Regions from separate parts of the Lysinibacillus sp. UBA6686 genome, predicted to be linked through region 3. Evidence: riboswitches for the same ligand, from Rfam matches in the RefSeq annotation. Region 3 holds a riboswitch; each other region holds the start of a gene.

What was found. Region 3 has a riboswitch for lysine ahead of B2R82_RS09085 (amino acid permease). Riboswitches for the same ligand answer to the same signal wherever they lie in the genome.
Positions count from the first base shown of each region.
Region 1: it holds a riboswitch for lysine, as region 3 does, so the genes downstream of both, B2R82_RS16765 (aspartate kinase) here and B2R82_RS09085 (amino acid permease) in region 3, are expected to answer to the same signal.
Region 2: it holds a riboswitch for lysine, as region 3 does, so the genes downstream of both, B2R82_RS12960 (transporter substrate-binding domain-containing protein) here and B2R82_RS09085 (amino acid permease) in region 3, are expected to answer to the same signal.

Region 1 is NZ_DKJS01000064.1:8,672-14,330, forward strand. It holds gene uvrC (excinuclease ABC subunit UvrC) at 1-1,217, shown strand, start outside; lysine riboswitch at 1,257-1,435, shown strand; gene B2R82_RS16765 (aspartate kinase) at 1,569-2,795, shown strand; gene B2R82_RS16770 (methyl-accepting chemotaxis protein) at 2,929-4,188, shown strand; gene B2R82_RS16775 (YslB family protein) at 4,235-4,669, opposite strand; gene B2R82_RS16780 (succinate dehydrogenase cytochrome b558 subunit) at 4,942-5,550, shown strand; gene sdhA (succinate dehydrogenase flavoprotein subunit) at 5,617-5,659, shown strand, end outside.
Region 2 is NZ_DKJS01000047.1:27,423-33,081, reverse strand. It holds gene B2R82_RS12980 (toxic anion resistance protein) at 1-947, shown strand, start outside; gene B2R82_RS12975 (DUF6501 family protein) at 1,013-1,210, opposite strand; gene B2R82_RS12970 (amino acid ABC transporter ATP-binding protein) at 1,505-2,236, opposite strand; gene B2R82_RS12965 (amino acid ABC transporter permease) at 2,249-2,974, opposite strand; gene B2R82_RS12960 (transporter substrate-binding domain-containing protein) at 3,165-4,031, opposite strand; lysine riboswitch at 4,150-4,336, opposite strand; gene odhB (2-oxoglutarate dehydrogenase complex dihydrolipoyllysine-residue succinyltransferase) at 4,723-5,659, opposite strand, start outside.
Region 3 is NZ_DKJS01000036.1:86,112-91,770, forward strand. It holds gene B2R82_RS09075 (sensor histidine kinase) at 1-700, opposite strand, end outside; gene B2R82_RS09080 (response regulator transcription factor) at 705-1,397, opposite strand; gene B2R82_RS09085 (amino acid permease) at 1,584-3,047, opposite strand; lysine riboswitch at 3,131-3,307, opposite strand; gene B2R82_RS09090 (CynX/NimT family MFS transporter) at 3,486-4,694, shown strand; gene B2R82_RS09095 (hypothetical protein) at 4,758-5,288, opposite strand; gene B2R82_RS09100 (nitric oxide synthase oxygenase) at 5,537-5,659, opposite strand, start outside.

The DNA.
Region 1 (5,659 bases), on a different contig from region 3:
ATGGTGGCGTGGAGGCAGTCAAAAAGGAGCTTGAGGTAAAAATGCTAGCCGCTGCTGAAAATTTAGAGTTTGAACGTGCAAAAGAATTCCGTGATCAGATTGCACATATTGATACAGTTATGCAAAAGCAAAAAATTGTATCAAGTGATACGACCAATCGAGATGTATTTGGTTATGCAGTTGAAAAGGGCTGGATGTGTGTTCAAGTATTCTTTGTTCGTCAAGGTAAACTGATTGAGCGTGATGTCTCTATTTTTCCGATTTATCAGGAAGCAGAGGAGGAATTTTTAACATTTGTTGGTCGATTCTACGAAAAGCTAGAGCATATTAAACCAAAGGAAATTTTTATCCCACAAGCTATTGATGCTGCGATTTTAACAGAATTATTAGATGTGAAGGTATTGACGCCAAAGCGTGGGCAAAAAAAAGAGCTTGTTGACCTCGCTACAAAAAATGCTGAAATCGCAGTAGCAGCTAAGTTCCAGCTCATTGAACGTCAGGAAGAACGAACAATTGGTGCATGTGAGGCACTAGGTGAAGCGATGGGAATTTCCACACCTTTACGAATCGAGGCTTTTGATAACAGTCATATGCATGGAACAGATGCTGTATCTGCAATGGTGGTATTTATCGATGGCAAGCCTGCAAAGAAAGAATATCGGAAGTATAAAACTCGGACAGCTGCTAAGCACGATGACTATGGGGCGATGCAGGAGGTAATACGTCGTCGTTACATTCGTGTACTAAAGGAAGGATTACCCCTACCAGATTTAGTTTTAATAGATGGAGGGAAGGGACAAATGGAAGTTGCACGAGAAGTATTAGAGGATGAGCTTGGGCTGGTCATTCCAATCGCTGGCTTAGCGAAGGATGAAAAGCATAATACATCACAGCTTCTATTTGGTGATCCACCTGAGGTCATTGCGTTAAAGCGCACAAGTGATGGGTTCTATTTATTGCAACGAATTCAAGACGAGGTACACCGGTTTGCCATTACATTCCTACGCCAGCAGCACGAAAAGCATGCTATTCAATCTGTTCTCGATCAGATTGAGGGTATTGGTCCAAAGCGAAAACAGCAATTATTAAAGTATTTTGGTTCTGTCAAAAAAATTCGAGAGGCAAGTGAGTTAGCATTACAAGAGGCTGGGATGCCTGCTAATCTTGCTAGTCATATATATACCTATTTTCAGGAACAGACATTGTCAAAGGAATAGACATATGCTAATGTTTAATAACATACATTCACTATTTTAAGTGATGATAGAGGTGCAAGATTCAAAAGTAGTACATCAGAGGATGAACAAATCCTGTGAAGATGTATGAAAGGGGAGCTTGCCGAAGTGGAGCATCGTTGTTTCCGATGTTGTACTGGTTTTGCATTTAAGAAATGTAAGACTGTCGATTCTAAACGTTTCGGAGAGCTATCACACATGCGCAAGATTTTTTTATTGTACATGTATAGGCAGCTTTCACGTTATGTGAAAGCTGCTTTTTTTGGTTTTCTAGTAGACACTCCGAATAGAAATTACGTCAAATTAGTGATGATGAAAAGGAGAAGATTCAGGATGGCAAGAATTGTAATGAAATTTGGCGGTGCTACATTAGCATCATCAGCACATATTTTTGAGATTGCGAAAAAGGCAATTCATGAAAAAGAAAAAGGTCATGATGTAGTTATTGTCACTGCAGCAATGACAAGCTCAGTAAATGAATTAACAAAAATGGCACGGGATTTATCTGATGATGCGTCTAAGCGTGAATTAGATGTGCTACGTTCAACAAGCTCACAACAATCAAGTGCCTTAATGGCCATTGCCTTGCAGGAAGAAGGCTATAATGCAGTGTCATTAACAGGCTGGCAGGCAGGTGTTCAGACAGATGCAATGCATGTTAACGCACGCATTGATTATGTGGATGTAAGTCGACTAGAAGAGCATTTAGCACAGAAGCAAATTGTTGTAGTTGCTGGGGAGCAGGGTATTGATCATTTACAAAATATTACGACTCTTGGTAAAGGTGGAGCAGAGACGACTGCTGTGGCCATTGCAGCAGCACTGGATGCGGAGCGTGTGGATATTTATACGAACGTGGATGGCGTTTATACTGCTGATCCAAACCATGTGAACGGTGCACAAAAATTAAAGGAAATTTCCTATAATGAGATGCTAGAGTTATCGAATTTAGGTACACATATCTTACATCCACGAGCTGTAGAATTAGCAAAGAAGTTTCAAATACCCATTATTATTCGATCAAATGAAATAGATACAGTAGGTACTTTATTGAAGGAGGAAGTTGAGATGGAAAAAAATTTAATTGTACGTGGTGTTGCCTATGAATCAGATGTTATTCGTTTAACGGTAGGGTATGATGCTTATTCGGATGCTTCGTTGGCAGATATCTTTACGATACTTGCAGATTATCGCATTAATGTAGATATCATCGTGCAAGCGATTATTGACGGTCTTAAACCGACTGTATCATTTACGATTTTGAAAGAAGAGTTTGCAGAAGCATTACGTGTTCTAGAAGAAAGTAAATTGTCGCTTGGGTTCAGCTTTGCTGATTTTGAAATCGGCTTGGCAAAGGTATCTATTATTGGTTCGGGAATGGCATCTAATCCAGGCGTTGCTGCACGAATGTTTGATCGTTTACGACATGAAGGCATCCCTGTTAAGATGGTTAGTACATCCGAAATCAAAGTGTCTGTTGTAGTGCCTCAAGATGACATGATTCATGCAGCTAATGCTTTACATGATGAATTTAATTTAGAGCAAGCACTTTATATGTAAAAATGAAAGGATGTGCAATAGCCACATCCTTTTTTTATATGGGACGTTTACATCAATTTAATGTTTTATCGAAATTGATTGTTATATAATAGAGAAAGATTACATGTTTTGGCAAGGAAGAGGTGAGTATTGAATGGCATTATTTGGTCTATTTCAAAAACCAATTGTTGAAGGTATAAATCAGTGCAATGATTCTGAAATACAATTACTGAAAAAACGCATTCTAGAATTGGAACTTGCACAGGAAAGCATTGATGTAAAAAATGCAATATTAGACTTTGTACTAGCACATATGGAATTAATTAATTTTCAAACTGCTTTAAAGGTGCAGGGAGTGTCAACAAGTGTAGGGGATATTTCAGCAATGAGTGAAGAAATGTCATCAAACACAGAAGAAATATTAGCTGTAGAGCAAAATGTGAATGCAAACATTCAAGAAATCAAACAGCATTCTATTCAATTAGTGAAAGAGATGGAGTCATCCATTACAAAAGGTGAAATTGTTCAAGGGTTGTTAATCCAGGGAGCTCATTCAACAGAGCAACTGAGGGATGAAATGAAAAAAATGAATAACATTGGCAAAAGTGTTACAACGATTGCTGATCAAACGCAGCTACTTGCGTTAAATGCCTCAATTGAAGCTGCGCGAGCTGGTGAGCATGGAAAGGGTTTTAATGTTGTGGCAATGGAGGTAGGGAAGTTAGCCAATAGCTCCAAAGGTTCCTTAAAAGAAATGACAACAATTCGATCAGTCATCGATGAGAAATTACATCATACTATAACGAATATCGAACAGGTTGAATACTATTTCACAAATTTCTTAAGCGATATGAAAGACAATATTACGAATCTGTCTATTACAAGCAAAAGTATTGAAGAGGTGGCACATGGCGTTCACCAAATAACAGTTGCGTCTGAGGAAAATGTAGTAGCGATTGATCGATTGGCTATCACGACAACAGAATTATCACATACTAGTGATTTCTCCGAGACAATTCAAAATCAAGTCACTGAAATGCTAAAAGCTATTGTACCGACCATCCGCAAACCTTCAGAGCAAACCGTCATAAGTCAGTTAGCAGCAAGATTAATGGATCATGGAAGCTTTTTGCGAAATACAATTCAAAGGGCAGGACAAAAGGATATTTTAAAAACACATCATCAATGTGCCTTTGGACAATGGTATTATGGACATCTTGAGCAGTATCATTCCTTATCAGAGTACCGTCAAATAGAACAACCGCATGAATTCGTACATACTGCTGCACAAAAATTAGTCAATGAACTATCAATTAGTAACTTAGAGGAAATGATTCAACACTCGCTCAATATATTGGAGGCCTTTATTGCATTAATAGATATACTGTTAAAAGAAAGACATGCGCAACTATAAAAGGATTGTCATCCCATAAATAAAGAGAGGGATGCAATCCTTTTTCTTACTCTGTTGGTATAGTATTCATAATTCTTTCTTTAACATCCCACTTCACAGTGAACATCACATGCTCCTGTTTAACTTGTTTTTCATCGTAGCATTCTGTTAAATAGCCTTTTGCTTGCTGAATTTGCTCTGCTATAAAACCGGCTTCCAATCTAAAGCAACGGTGCCCAACTAATAGCAGCTCAGGATCATTTGTCAACTGGAATATACGTCCATCTTTTGTTTCTTTAATTAATTCAAGGGTACCCCAACAGGCATCTGCGAAAAATGCGATAAGTTCTTCTTGACTTTTACAAGGAAACTTCCGAGCCAGCTCTTTTCCGGCCCAGTAAAGTACATCCTCCTCGTGTTTACCAAGAATTGAAGATAAAATATGATCACGGATAATCTCATAGCCAAATGATGAGATAGTAGGATATGGAGGGTTTAACATTGAAATCCTTCTTTCTTAGAATTTTCTTAAAATTTAACGCTGATAAAGTAAAGATAGTTTTTTCGAGAAAAATTGATGCATCATGTACTAGATTAGTTCTTTAATGAGGACTATGAAAAACTCTAAGTTACCTTGACGCTCGTAGCTCTTGAGAGTACAATAAACATGTCATAATATTGTACCATGATGAAATACACAGTCAATGAAGTATCATTTACAAAATGATGACTTCTTTTGTTGTGCTATTTTAAGTACTAAGGGGGGTAACAGTCTTGTCGAAAGATCGAGAGTTTTTATGGCGTCGCTTACATTCTCTACTTGGGATCATTCCAGTAGGTTTGTTCTTAACGATGCACCTGTTCATTAACTTTACAGCAACAGGCGGAGCAGAAAGTTACAACGATGCTACCGCAGTAATGGAAAAGATTCCATTCCTTATCCTAGTTGAATGGATTGTCATCTATATTCCATTAATGTTCCACGCATTTTATGGTGTTTACATTGCATTCACTGCTACACCAAATACAGGACGTTTCAGCACATACCGTAACTGGATGTTCTCATTACAACGTTTTACAGGTGTATTCTTAGTGATTTTCATTGCATGGCATATTTTCCAAACTCGTATTCAAAAAGCGCTTGGTACACACGTTGATTACGATATGATGGCGAATATCGTTGCTAATCCAATCATGCTTGGATTCTACATCGTTGGTATTTTATCAGCAACTTTCCACTTATCAAACGGTCTATGGGCATTCCTAGTAAGCTGGGGTGTTGTACAATCTCCTCAGTCTCAAAAGATTGCTACTTATGTAACAAACATTCTTTTCGTAATTCTAAGTGTAGTTGGTGTGGCTGCTATTTTAGCTTTCGTTTAATTTAATAGAAGCTATTATAGAGCACATGCAATCATTGCAATTTTTTAAGAGGAGTGAGAAATAATCATGGCGAAAAGCAAAATAATTGTTGTCGGCGGCGGTCTTGCTG
Region 2 (5,659 bases), on a different contig from region 3:
CTCTTGCGCAAAGTCGTGCACTTCTATATGCTAGTCAAATTGATTTGGAAAATTTTGAATCCGTACTATCTTTAGGGCAAGACTCACAACGATCACTTTCTCACTTCGCGGATCGCATGCTTGCACAGGTCAAACAGAAGGATGTTACCAAAATTGGACAAATGTTAGATTCATTAATGCAAACATTAGATCGTGTAGATCCTAATGCTTTAGAGCCAAAAAAGCAATCTTTCTTCAAAAAAATGTTTGGTAAAACGGAACGCCCAATTAAGCAAACATTAACAGAGTTTGAACGAATTAGTATCCAAGTCGAGCGAACTGGTGTACAGCTAGAACGTGCACAGATTCAGCTCATAAAGGATGTAGAGATGCTTGAGGAGCTTTACTCACATAATAGAGGATTTTTTGAGGAGCTTGCTACTGCGATTGCTGCAGGACAAATGAAAAAGCAGCAAGCCATTGAGACAGAACTACCGACAAAGGTGCAAAGTGTACAGGCAGCAAAGCAACCTCTTGCAGTCCAACAGCTTAATGACTTAGCTGCTCAAATTGAACGTCTAGATCAACGCATTTATGACTTACAAGTTTCACAGCAAGTTGCCCTACAGACTGCACCTCAAATACGTATGATTCAGCAAGCAAACCAAACACTTGCAGAAAAAATCGAATTTTCAATCGTTACCCTTATACCGCTTTGGAAAAATCAGCTGGCCATGATGCTATCCATGAATATGGATCAACACTATGCACAGCTTGAGGAACGTTTGTCTCGCACACACGATCGCTTTACGAGCCCCTCTTTCGAACAGCAAGTATCAAAATTCAGAGAAACTCAGCAGGAGCTCAAGACGGCTATTCAGGATGTATTTGCTCTCCATACTGCAACAGAACAGGAAAAACAGCATTTACAAGATGTCGCTGAATTAAAGGGCTTTAAGAAGGACTAATGGTAGTTTTCTCGTGAACGAAGGGTGGCTCAGAAATCGTCTGAACCACCCTACTTTTGTGAAGCTTATTCAAAATAGTCTTTATAATAGCCACCGATATTACCTGTATTATCGATAATAAAGATGAACTCTTCTGTTTCATTTTTAACTTCATAATCTTTTCCAACCGTTAATACATTGGACACTAAGTATTTAGATGCATTTGTATGCTTGCACTTGACTGTGCGAAGTGTTGGCTCATCTTTCCATTTTAAATGTAACATAATCTCTCTACCTCTCTTTACTAGCTTGAAGCTAATGTCTACTGCTTATTTTATAATATTTTAGATCTTTTGTGGAGAAAAAAACCATAGAAGACCCTATTTTCTTGATAAACAACCATTATTATTATAAATTTTTACTTTGAGGTGTTATTATGAGCTTTGGTGGTGTACCGCAATGGTTTTTTATCATTGCCGTAGCATTTGCAATTTGCTTTATTCTTTATGCTGAATGGAATTCTAGAAAATAAAGTGAGCCCATTTATTGGACTCACTTTTTTCATACCTATCTGGAACTTATTTTAATGTACGCTTTAAAAATTCCTTCGTTCGTTCATGCTGAGGCGTGACTAAAACCTGAGAAGGTGGTCCCTCCTCTACAATTACCCCTTTGTCCATAAATACGACACGATCTGCTACTTCTTTTGCAAATTCCATTTCATGTGTCACGATTAACATCGTATTTCCTGCATCTGCGAGTTGACGCATAACCTTTAATACTTCCCCTACCATTTCTGGATCAAGAGCAGATGTCGGCTCATCAAAAAGCATCACATCTGGACTCATCGATAGTGCACGCGCAATAGCCACACGCTGTTTTTGCCCACCAGATAGCTGTCTTGGCTTGGCATTAACATATTGATCCATACCAACAATTTTTAAATATTCTAAAGCTGTTTTTTCAGCTTCTGATTTTGAACGCTTTAATACTTTTATTTGACCAACTGTACAATTGTTCAATACATTATGATTGTTAAATAAATTAAACTGCTGGAAAACCATCCCTAAATGTGTACGATATTTTTGAATGTTATGCTTGTCATCCAGAATATTTTCACCTTTGTAGATAATCTGTCCACCACTTGGCGTTTCCAATAAATTGATGCAACGAAGTAATGTTGATTTACCAGATCCAGAGGAGCCGATTAAGCACACTACCTCCCCCTTCTCTACTTGAAAATTGACATCCTTTAACACTTGGTTACGACCAAATGATTTACTTAAATGCTTGATTTTAATAACTGTCATTTGTGCGTCCCCCTATATCGCTTCTTTCTGTTCTTTTTGATAGGCATCTGGTCCATCAAGTCGTTTTTCAACATATAGTAAAATTCGTGATGCTGTAAATGTCATAATAAAGTAAAGGACACAAGCTACAAAGAATGATTCAAAATAGCGGAAGTTATTCCCTGCAATTGATTTTGTTTGGAAGAATAATTCTGTTACCCCGATAACGTTTAAAACAGCAGTATCCTTAATATTCATAATTAATTGGTTCCCTGTTGCAGGTAATACATTTCGCGCAACCTGTGGCAGTACAACATGCAGCATGATTTGGAAATGATTCATACCGATAGCTGAAGCTGCCTCATATTGACCTTTATCAATTGAAACAATACCACCACGAACTATTTCAGCCATATAAGCACCGGTATTCAAAGAAACTACTAAAATACCTGCTGTAATAAAATGCATGTCGATACCAAATGCTATATCCAATCCGTAGAAGACAACCATCGCTTGTACAATCATTGGTGTACCACGGAAGAATTCAACATAGCATGTTAGTATAAAATTAATCAGCTTTAAACTGTAGAACTTTACACCTTTTTTACGAACCGGAATGGTATGCATAATCCCGATGAAAAATCCGATAAATGCACCAATAATTGTACTAATACTCGAAATCAATAAGGTATAATACGCACCTCGTAAAAACATTTGCCAGTTGTTCTCTACAATAGAGATAATCCATTCAAGACTCATGATGTTCCTCCTAACAACATAGTGTTGCTTGTTTCTTCTTTATAATCCTAGCTAACTAACCATGATAAACACGATTGTTCTACCATTTTATGAAATGTTTAGCTAAGACATTATCATTATTTAGAGAGGTTCTCATTGAATAATGATGAAATGACATTGCACGGACTAGCAAAGAGTCCGTGCATCCATGTTATTGTGCTGCCGGTTGTTGCTGAATTGCTTCTTCCATCATTGTTTGGCGATCATCTTCTGAAACTCCTTTTAAAATTTCATTGATTTTGTCAAGATTTGCCTCGCCTTTACGTAAACCAACTGCGATGGATGTGTTAGAAGGATCTGTATCAAAGCCTTCTTCAAACGCTACATATGCGAATTTATCATTAGCTGCTGCAGCTGAAATACCTTCTGGACGTTCTGCTACATAGCCATCAATTTTACCAGCCTCTAGAGCTACACGCATTGCTGGGAAGTTATCCATAGCAGTTTGCTTTTGCACATCTTTGATTTGGTCAATCACATTGTAGTTTGAAGTGTTTAATTGTGAAGTAATTTTAGCACCGGAGAAATCCTGAATTGATTTTGCTTTTTCATATTTACTCCCTTTTTTAATAACCATTACAAAATCAGAAGTATAGTAGTTTTCAGTGAAATCAATCGTTTGCTTACGTTCCTCAGTAGGAGACATCCCAGCAATAATAGCATCAATTTTATTGGATTGAAGTGCTGGCACTAATCCATCCCATTCCATTTTGACAATCACTAATTCTTTTCCTAAACCTTCAGCGATTTTTTTGGCCATTTGAACATCATAGCCACCTGCATACTCTGCATTATCTGCAATTTTTACTGCGCCATTTGCATCATTTTGCTGTGTCCAGTTGAATGGAGGATAACCTGCTTCCATCCCAATACGGAATTGCCCACCATCTTCTGATCCACCTGAATCAGCACCAGCATCTCCAGATTTACCCGAATCCTTTTTGTCCCCAGCACCACAAGCAGCTAGCACAATTGCCGTCATAATAGAGATCATTACTAACAACCATTTTCTTTTCATGAAAAACTCCCCTTTTCTGTAAAAAAATAAGACAACTGTACTAAAAAAGACCTAAGCTTTGAACTTAGGTCTTACCTTTAATTGACAGTTGCCCAAATCCTCACTATAATTTCCATGTTTCCGAGATAGCACAACCTAGTAAATGTGGAAAGCAACTTACTAGGACAGTCCTGCACTTATTCACTGCAGACCCAGTATAAAAGTACGAGCTCCTTTTATACTTCGGCGATATTTCCTTCTCCATTGCGTCTTCGCTTGCTTGTACTCAACAATGGACTAATAAATACCGCGCCTCTACCTCACAACAAAATTAATGTGAGGTTTGTTTATTTAATTGATATCTAGATACTACTATAAAACGAACTTATTCGTCAAGATAATTTTATCATTTTTCTGATTAATGACAATATTAGGGTTTTATCTATCATAAATCCATTATTTACTTTTGCAATGTAAGCAAATATATTGAAGTTTTAATGAAAAAAATCACAAATTATTATCATCGATAGTAATACTAGTATTCCAAAAGTACCTTAAGAACAATGGTGTTACCGTACAATGTTTTTATCCAATATGTTGAAGGTTCTATTCACTACTTTGGGGATTCTATCCCATCATTTTAGCATTTCTATCAGCTAATTCTATCCTGCATATAAAAGAAAAAGCCCTGCAAATCGCAGGGCTTTGGACATTAAGAATTTAATAATAAATCTTCTGGGTTTTCAAGTAATTCTTTTACTGTTTTAAGGAAGCCTACAGAATCTTTACCATCGATAATACGGTGGTCATAAGAAAGCGCTAGGTACATCATTGGGCGAATTTCTACTTCACCATTCACTTCAACCGGACGTTTTTTGATGGAGTGCATACCTAAGATACCAGCTTGTGTACCATTCATGATAGGTGTAGACATTAATGAACCAAATACACCACCATTTGTAATTGTGAATGAGCCACCTTGAAGATCTGCTAAACCTAATTTTTTGTCGCGAGCTTTTTTCGCTAGGTCTGCAATTGCATCTTCAATTTCAGCAAAGTTTTTACGGTCAGCATCACGTACAACTGGTACCACTAAACCTTCTTCTGTCGATACAGCTACACCAATATCAAAGAAGTTGTTTAAGTGAATTTCGTCACCAACGATTTGTGCGTTCACATATGGGTATTTTTTAAGTGCTGCTACTACTGCTTTTGTGAAGAATGACATGAAACCAAGTTTAGAGCCTGTTGACTCGAAGAATTGGTCTTTTTTACGAGAACGTAAAGCCATAACATTTGTCATATCAACTTCGTTAAATGTAGTTAACATTGCAGTAGATTGTTTTACTTCAAGTAAACGTTTCGCAATTGTTTGGCGACGACGACTCATTTTTTCTACTGTTACACGTGATTCATCTACAGCTGCTACCGCTTTTGGCGCTGCTGGAGCTTGTGGTGCTGCTACTGGAGCTGTCCCATGAGCTGCCACGTCTTGGACACGTACACGACCTTGTGGGTCTACTGGAGATACAGCAGCAAGATCAATACCTTTTTCGCGAGCAAGTTTACGTGCTGCTGGAGATGCGATTACACGCTCACCAGAAGTTTCTTCCACAACCGGAGCTGCTGCAGCTGGGGCAGGTGCTGCT
Region 3 (5,659 bases):
TTGTATCATCATTTCTTACGGACAGTCCAATCACATTGCCACCTGCCCCATAAGTAATAGCATTTGACAATAAATTGTTCAAAGCCCTATCTAATGCCTCTTCATTACCTAGCGCATATATTGGTGACTCTGGTATTACAATCTCTATCTCTAACCCCATAGATGTAACCATATCGTAAAATGATAAAATATTTTTCCGGCAAATTTCACTTATATTAATTTTTGTCATTGGATAATTGGTATCTCCAGCCTCCAACTTTGCTAGGTCAAAAAATGTATGGATAATTTTTAATACTTCCAATGTTTTCGAATGAACACCAGTTAATAATCGCTGCCGCTCCTCCGCACTAATCGAGTGATTAAGCTGTAGTATTTCAGTATAGCCTAGGACAACCGTTAATGGCGTTTTAAGATCATGCGAAATATTTGTCAGCATCTTTTTCATAGAGCTTTCCATTTTCCGATGTGTTGCCAGCACTTTTTGATTGTGATCTAGCAATGCATTCAACACAATAAGTAGCTGCTGTATTTCTTGATTAGCTGTCGGTACTAAGATTTTTTCACTTGTTTCTTCATTAATGATTGCTTGCAGTTTTCTATGCATGTACTGAATAGTAGCGCTCTGTTGTTTTTTTGCTTTCACTTGAAACATAATAATTCCTATGAGTAACACTATAAGTAATAATAGAAATATAACCATCTGTTTATCCTTCAAACTTATAGCCAATTCCCCAAAGCGTTTTAATATATTGAGGGTTGGACGGATCATCTTCCATTTTTTCGCGCAATCTTCTTATATGTACATTAATAATATTTTCATCTCCATAGTAATTGTCATTCCAAATCAATTGATAAATTTGCTGTTTTGTAAAAACGCGATTACGATTTGTCACGAATAATTTTAAGATGGCAAATTCCTTTGAAGTGAGCTTTACTTGTTGTCCGCTCTTCTCTACTGAAAAATTAATAAGGTCGATTGTTAGGTTATCTATCTCTATTAAATCTTTCTTCTCCTCTATTTGATTGGCGTATTTGGTTGCCCTTCTAATGGCAGCTTTGACACGTGCTGAAAATTCCAGCATTGAAAATGGCTTTGCAATATAATCATCTGCCCCTAATCCTAGCCCTAATGCTTTATCTACATCGCTATCCTTCGCAGACATAATGATAATCGGCAGTGATGCCTGCTCTCGTATTATCTTTAAAACTTCTAATCCATTTAGTTTCGGTATCATAATATCTAAAATCACTAAATCAAAGGGTTTATTTAAACAATTTTGTAATGCCTCTTCTCCATTCACTGCTGAAGTAACAAGGAATCCCTCCATCGTTAAATAACTTTCTACCATTTCCCTAATGGCTTCATCATCTTCTACTAGTAAAATTCGCTTTTGCACTTTTCATGTTCCTCTCCATAAATTTAATCCTATGCTATTACTGTCACTGCTTTAAAATACATGATATCAAGATGGAAGCAATCATATATAATTTACCATATATCATTTTTTTGTTTCATCATTTTAAAAAATAAAAAAAGCTGTCCCATAGCCATCATTCAATGGTTTACAGAACAGCTCTATTATTTAATCCTCCACTCTTAAATCACAGTCTTTTAGCGGAAGCATTTTTGTTTTATGTTTGATTTTGTAGCCAAACCATAGCAGTAAAAACAGTGGAATACCAATATAAGAAACGAGAATACCATACCAGTCAATTTTGTCACCAATAAAGGCTGAATAGTTTTGTCCAATGACAACAATCATACAAACCGTAAAGGCGAAAAGCGGGCCAAATGGGTATAGCTTTGCTTTATATGGTAGCAATTGTGGATCCAAGCCTTGCGCTTCGAAAGCCCGGCGGAATCGATAATGACTAAATGCTATACCAAGCCAAGCAATGAAGCCAGACATTCCTGAGGCATTTAAAAGCCAAATATAAACTACTCCATCACCAAAGAATGATGCTAAAAATGCAAGACATCCTACAGCTAATGTGGCTATTAATGCATAGATTGGAATACCGCGACGGCTTAATTTTGTGAAAAACTTTGGTGCATGTCCATCCACAGCTAATTGCCATAGCATACGAGATGAGGCATAAAGCCCTGAATTTCCTGCTGATAGCATGGCCGTTAAAATAATAGCATTCATTAAGGAAGCAGCAAAGGCAATGCCTAAGCGATCAAATACTAGTGTAAATGGCGATACAGCAATATCTTCTGATAATAAACGCTCATCTGTGAATGGAATCAACATCCCAATCGCACCAATCGCTAAAATATAAAATAAAAGAATACGCCAGAACACAGATTTTACAGCTTTCGGAATACTTTTTCCAGGATCATCCGTTTCACCAGCTGTAATCCCAAGAAGCTCTGTTCCTTGAAATGAAAATCCCGCTGCAAGAAAAATACCGAATGTAGCAAGGAAACCACCATGAAACGGTCCGTCACTAATAAAGAAATTTGTAAAGCCCACAGGTGCCTGTCCACCTAAAATACCAAAAATCATTAATATGCTGATAATAATGAACACAATCACAGTTGCCACCTTAATCATAGCAAACCAATATTCACTTTCCCCATAGCTTTTTACAGATAATAAATTAAAGGTTAAAACAACAGCAATAAATAATACTGTCCAAATTGCAGATGAACTATCTGGGAACCAATATTTCATAATTAATGATACAGCTGCGATTTCTGCCGCAATTGTGATTGCCCAGTTATACCAATAGTTCCAGCCCAGTGCAAAACCTAAAGCTGGATCTACAAATTTCGTAGCATACGTACTAAACGAGCCTGAGGATGGCATATAGGCTGCCATCTCACCTAGGCTTGTCATTAAAAAGTACACCATTATACCAATTAGGGCATAGGCTAATAATGCACCGCCAGGACCTGCCTGTGCAATGGCACCACCACTGGCTAAAAAAAGCCCCGTGCCAATTGTACCGCCTAAAGAAATCATTGTAATATGACGGCTTTTCAATTCTTTTTTCAGCTTTGGCGCTTTATGACCGAGCTGATTCACTTTTATCTCACTCACGATATAGCTTCCTTCCTAATATAAGAGGCAAAAAAATACCATCACATGAACACTGTGATGGCTAAGTTAATCCTCAGTTTTTTCTAAATGATAGCACAACACGTTGTTCAAACGTGACAGTTCTGTTCCTTTCGGAGACAGCCCCAGCATGAGGCTTTCAAGTCCCCTCACACTTCGGCAGTATTTCCTTTCAGCTAATCTCATCAATGCTTGTCATTTCCATTAGCATACTCCTAAATACCGCGACCTCTACCTCAATACTAACATGAGGCATATAAATATTAAATTTATGATGTGTACTAGTTTAACATAAGACATTTTACATTTCAATACAATGAGTAAAGTTCTGTATTTTATGAATATTCTACTATTTTTAATATTGTGATAAAGTAGTATAGTGATTTAATTATAATTGAATGCAAACAGGGGGGATTTATTTTGACAACAAATGAAGATTCAACTAGTTATCCTAGCAGGAAAATTAGCTGGAGGGGAGCTACCTTATTATTAGTCATTGGCGTTATTTGTATTGCCTCGACATTACGAATGCCATTAACAGTTGTGGGACCTATTATTTCTTTTATACGAGAAGATTTAGGTATATCAAATGTATTAGCTGGATTTCTAACCACTATTCCTCTTCTCGCTTTTGCGATTATATCGCCTTTTGCACCAGTTGTTGCACGTAAATTGGGACTTGAGCTAACACTATTTTTATCCACTATCCTTTTAGCATTAGGTATTGTATTACGCTCTCTGGGAACAACAAGTCTACTTGTGTTTGGAACTATGCTAATTGGGGTTGCTATTGCATTTGGAAATGTACTTATTCCGGGATTACTCAAGTTAAAATTTCCTTATCATGTGGGCTTACTTATGGCATTTTTTACAATGTCCATGAATTTAACAGCAGGACTCGGTGCTGGGATTAGCTACCCTATCGCCCGATCATCTCTAGGTTGGCAAGGAGCACTGGCTATTGCACTTATTCTAGTTGTGTTAACTATTTTAATTTGGATTCCACAATTAAAGTTTAATAAACCCGAGCCCACTGTAAAGAAAACGAAAGAACGTTCACCTTTATGGAAATCCCCAGTTACCTGGGCAGTAACAGGTGCTATGGGATTACAATCATTGTTATTTTATACAACTGCAGCATGGATTCCTGAAATTTACATATCACAAGGGTTAGCTGCTGATCGTGCAGGTTGGATGTTCTCCATCATGCAATTTTCGCAAGTTCCAATGGCTTTAGCTGTGCCAATCATTGCTAGTAAAATGACGTCTCAGCGACCTCTTGTCTTAATGTTTACAGCGTTTTACTTAATAGGCTTTGTTGGCGTTGTCATGGAGTGGACTAGCCTTGGGGTACTTTGGATGATTCTATTAGGCCTAGCAGGTGGGGCTTCCTTTGCCTTAGCCATGATGTTCTTCACACTCCGCACTCGTACAGCCTTTGAAGCTGCTGATTTATCAGGCTTTGCGCAATCATTAGGCTATTTATTTGCTGCAATTGGTCCTATTCTTTTTGGCTACCTGCATGATTTATTTGGTGGCTGGAATATTGCTGGCTGGCTCTTTGTCGTTGTAGCTGTAATACTCTTTTTATGTTCATTTAGAGCCTCTAAAGATGAATATGTCCATTAAATTAAAGCAGATGGGAAAACCAGTCTTGTTCTCCATCTGCTTATTTTCTGTGCTTATACTTTTTTATTTATCATGCTGTTTTAATATAGTTAGCAGCTCATCAAGATCTTTTGTGGCTTCTTTGTTATGAGCATTTATAGCAGTAAAAATTGGAAGAGCCTCTTGTAAGAGTAAATGACTAAAATAATAATAGCTCAAAAAAGCCTGCTGCTCATAGCCCTTTGGCGTTTCTTCCTCCCATTCCAGTTCATCATCCTCCTCATCTTCTATCCATAAATATTTGGCCTCTAGTAGCTCCTGCATAGTTTGAACCGTATATGCTGGGTCTAAATAATCCTCAGTAATCACTTGCGCCACAGCTAAATAAAGCTCTATTTCTTGTAATGAAACGTCTTCCATGTTTTTGTTGGCAAGCTTTTTTAAAAGGATAAGCAAAACCCATGGTGTCACCTGCCATAATGTGCCTTGATGCTCAATTAATTCAGCAAGCTGCTGAAATTGCTCCTGTTCAATCAGCTGAGGGATAGCTGTTCCTCTACCGTAGGGTGTCGTCAATTGTTGCCATGGGATATTCGGGATAGGCTGGTTCAACATTTGGATTGCTCCTCTCCTAAAAAACAAGATAGCTTAAGTGTAAATGGGATTATTGCGATTGTATATAGGTACTAAGAGAGGCAATCTAGAACAGTATTTTATCGATAAATATGCATCATTGCTGATACTTCTGACTGCATGAATAATATGGCAAACTAAAAGAGGCAATAGTTGTGGATAGTGGAATTAATGGAGATCTCCGTAAAATCCTTCAGGAGCTGTTGGGATATTTAACAGCTCCTTTACAGTTAATAGTATGGCTTTTGATAGAAGTAATTTGGTGTATGATAAATATTTATATAAGGTTTATGAAATATATGAGTCGTTGCAGGCGAAAGCGGCGGTATTAACCATGTCCAGTTGCCTGTCAG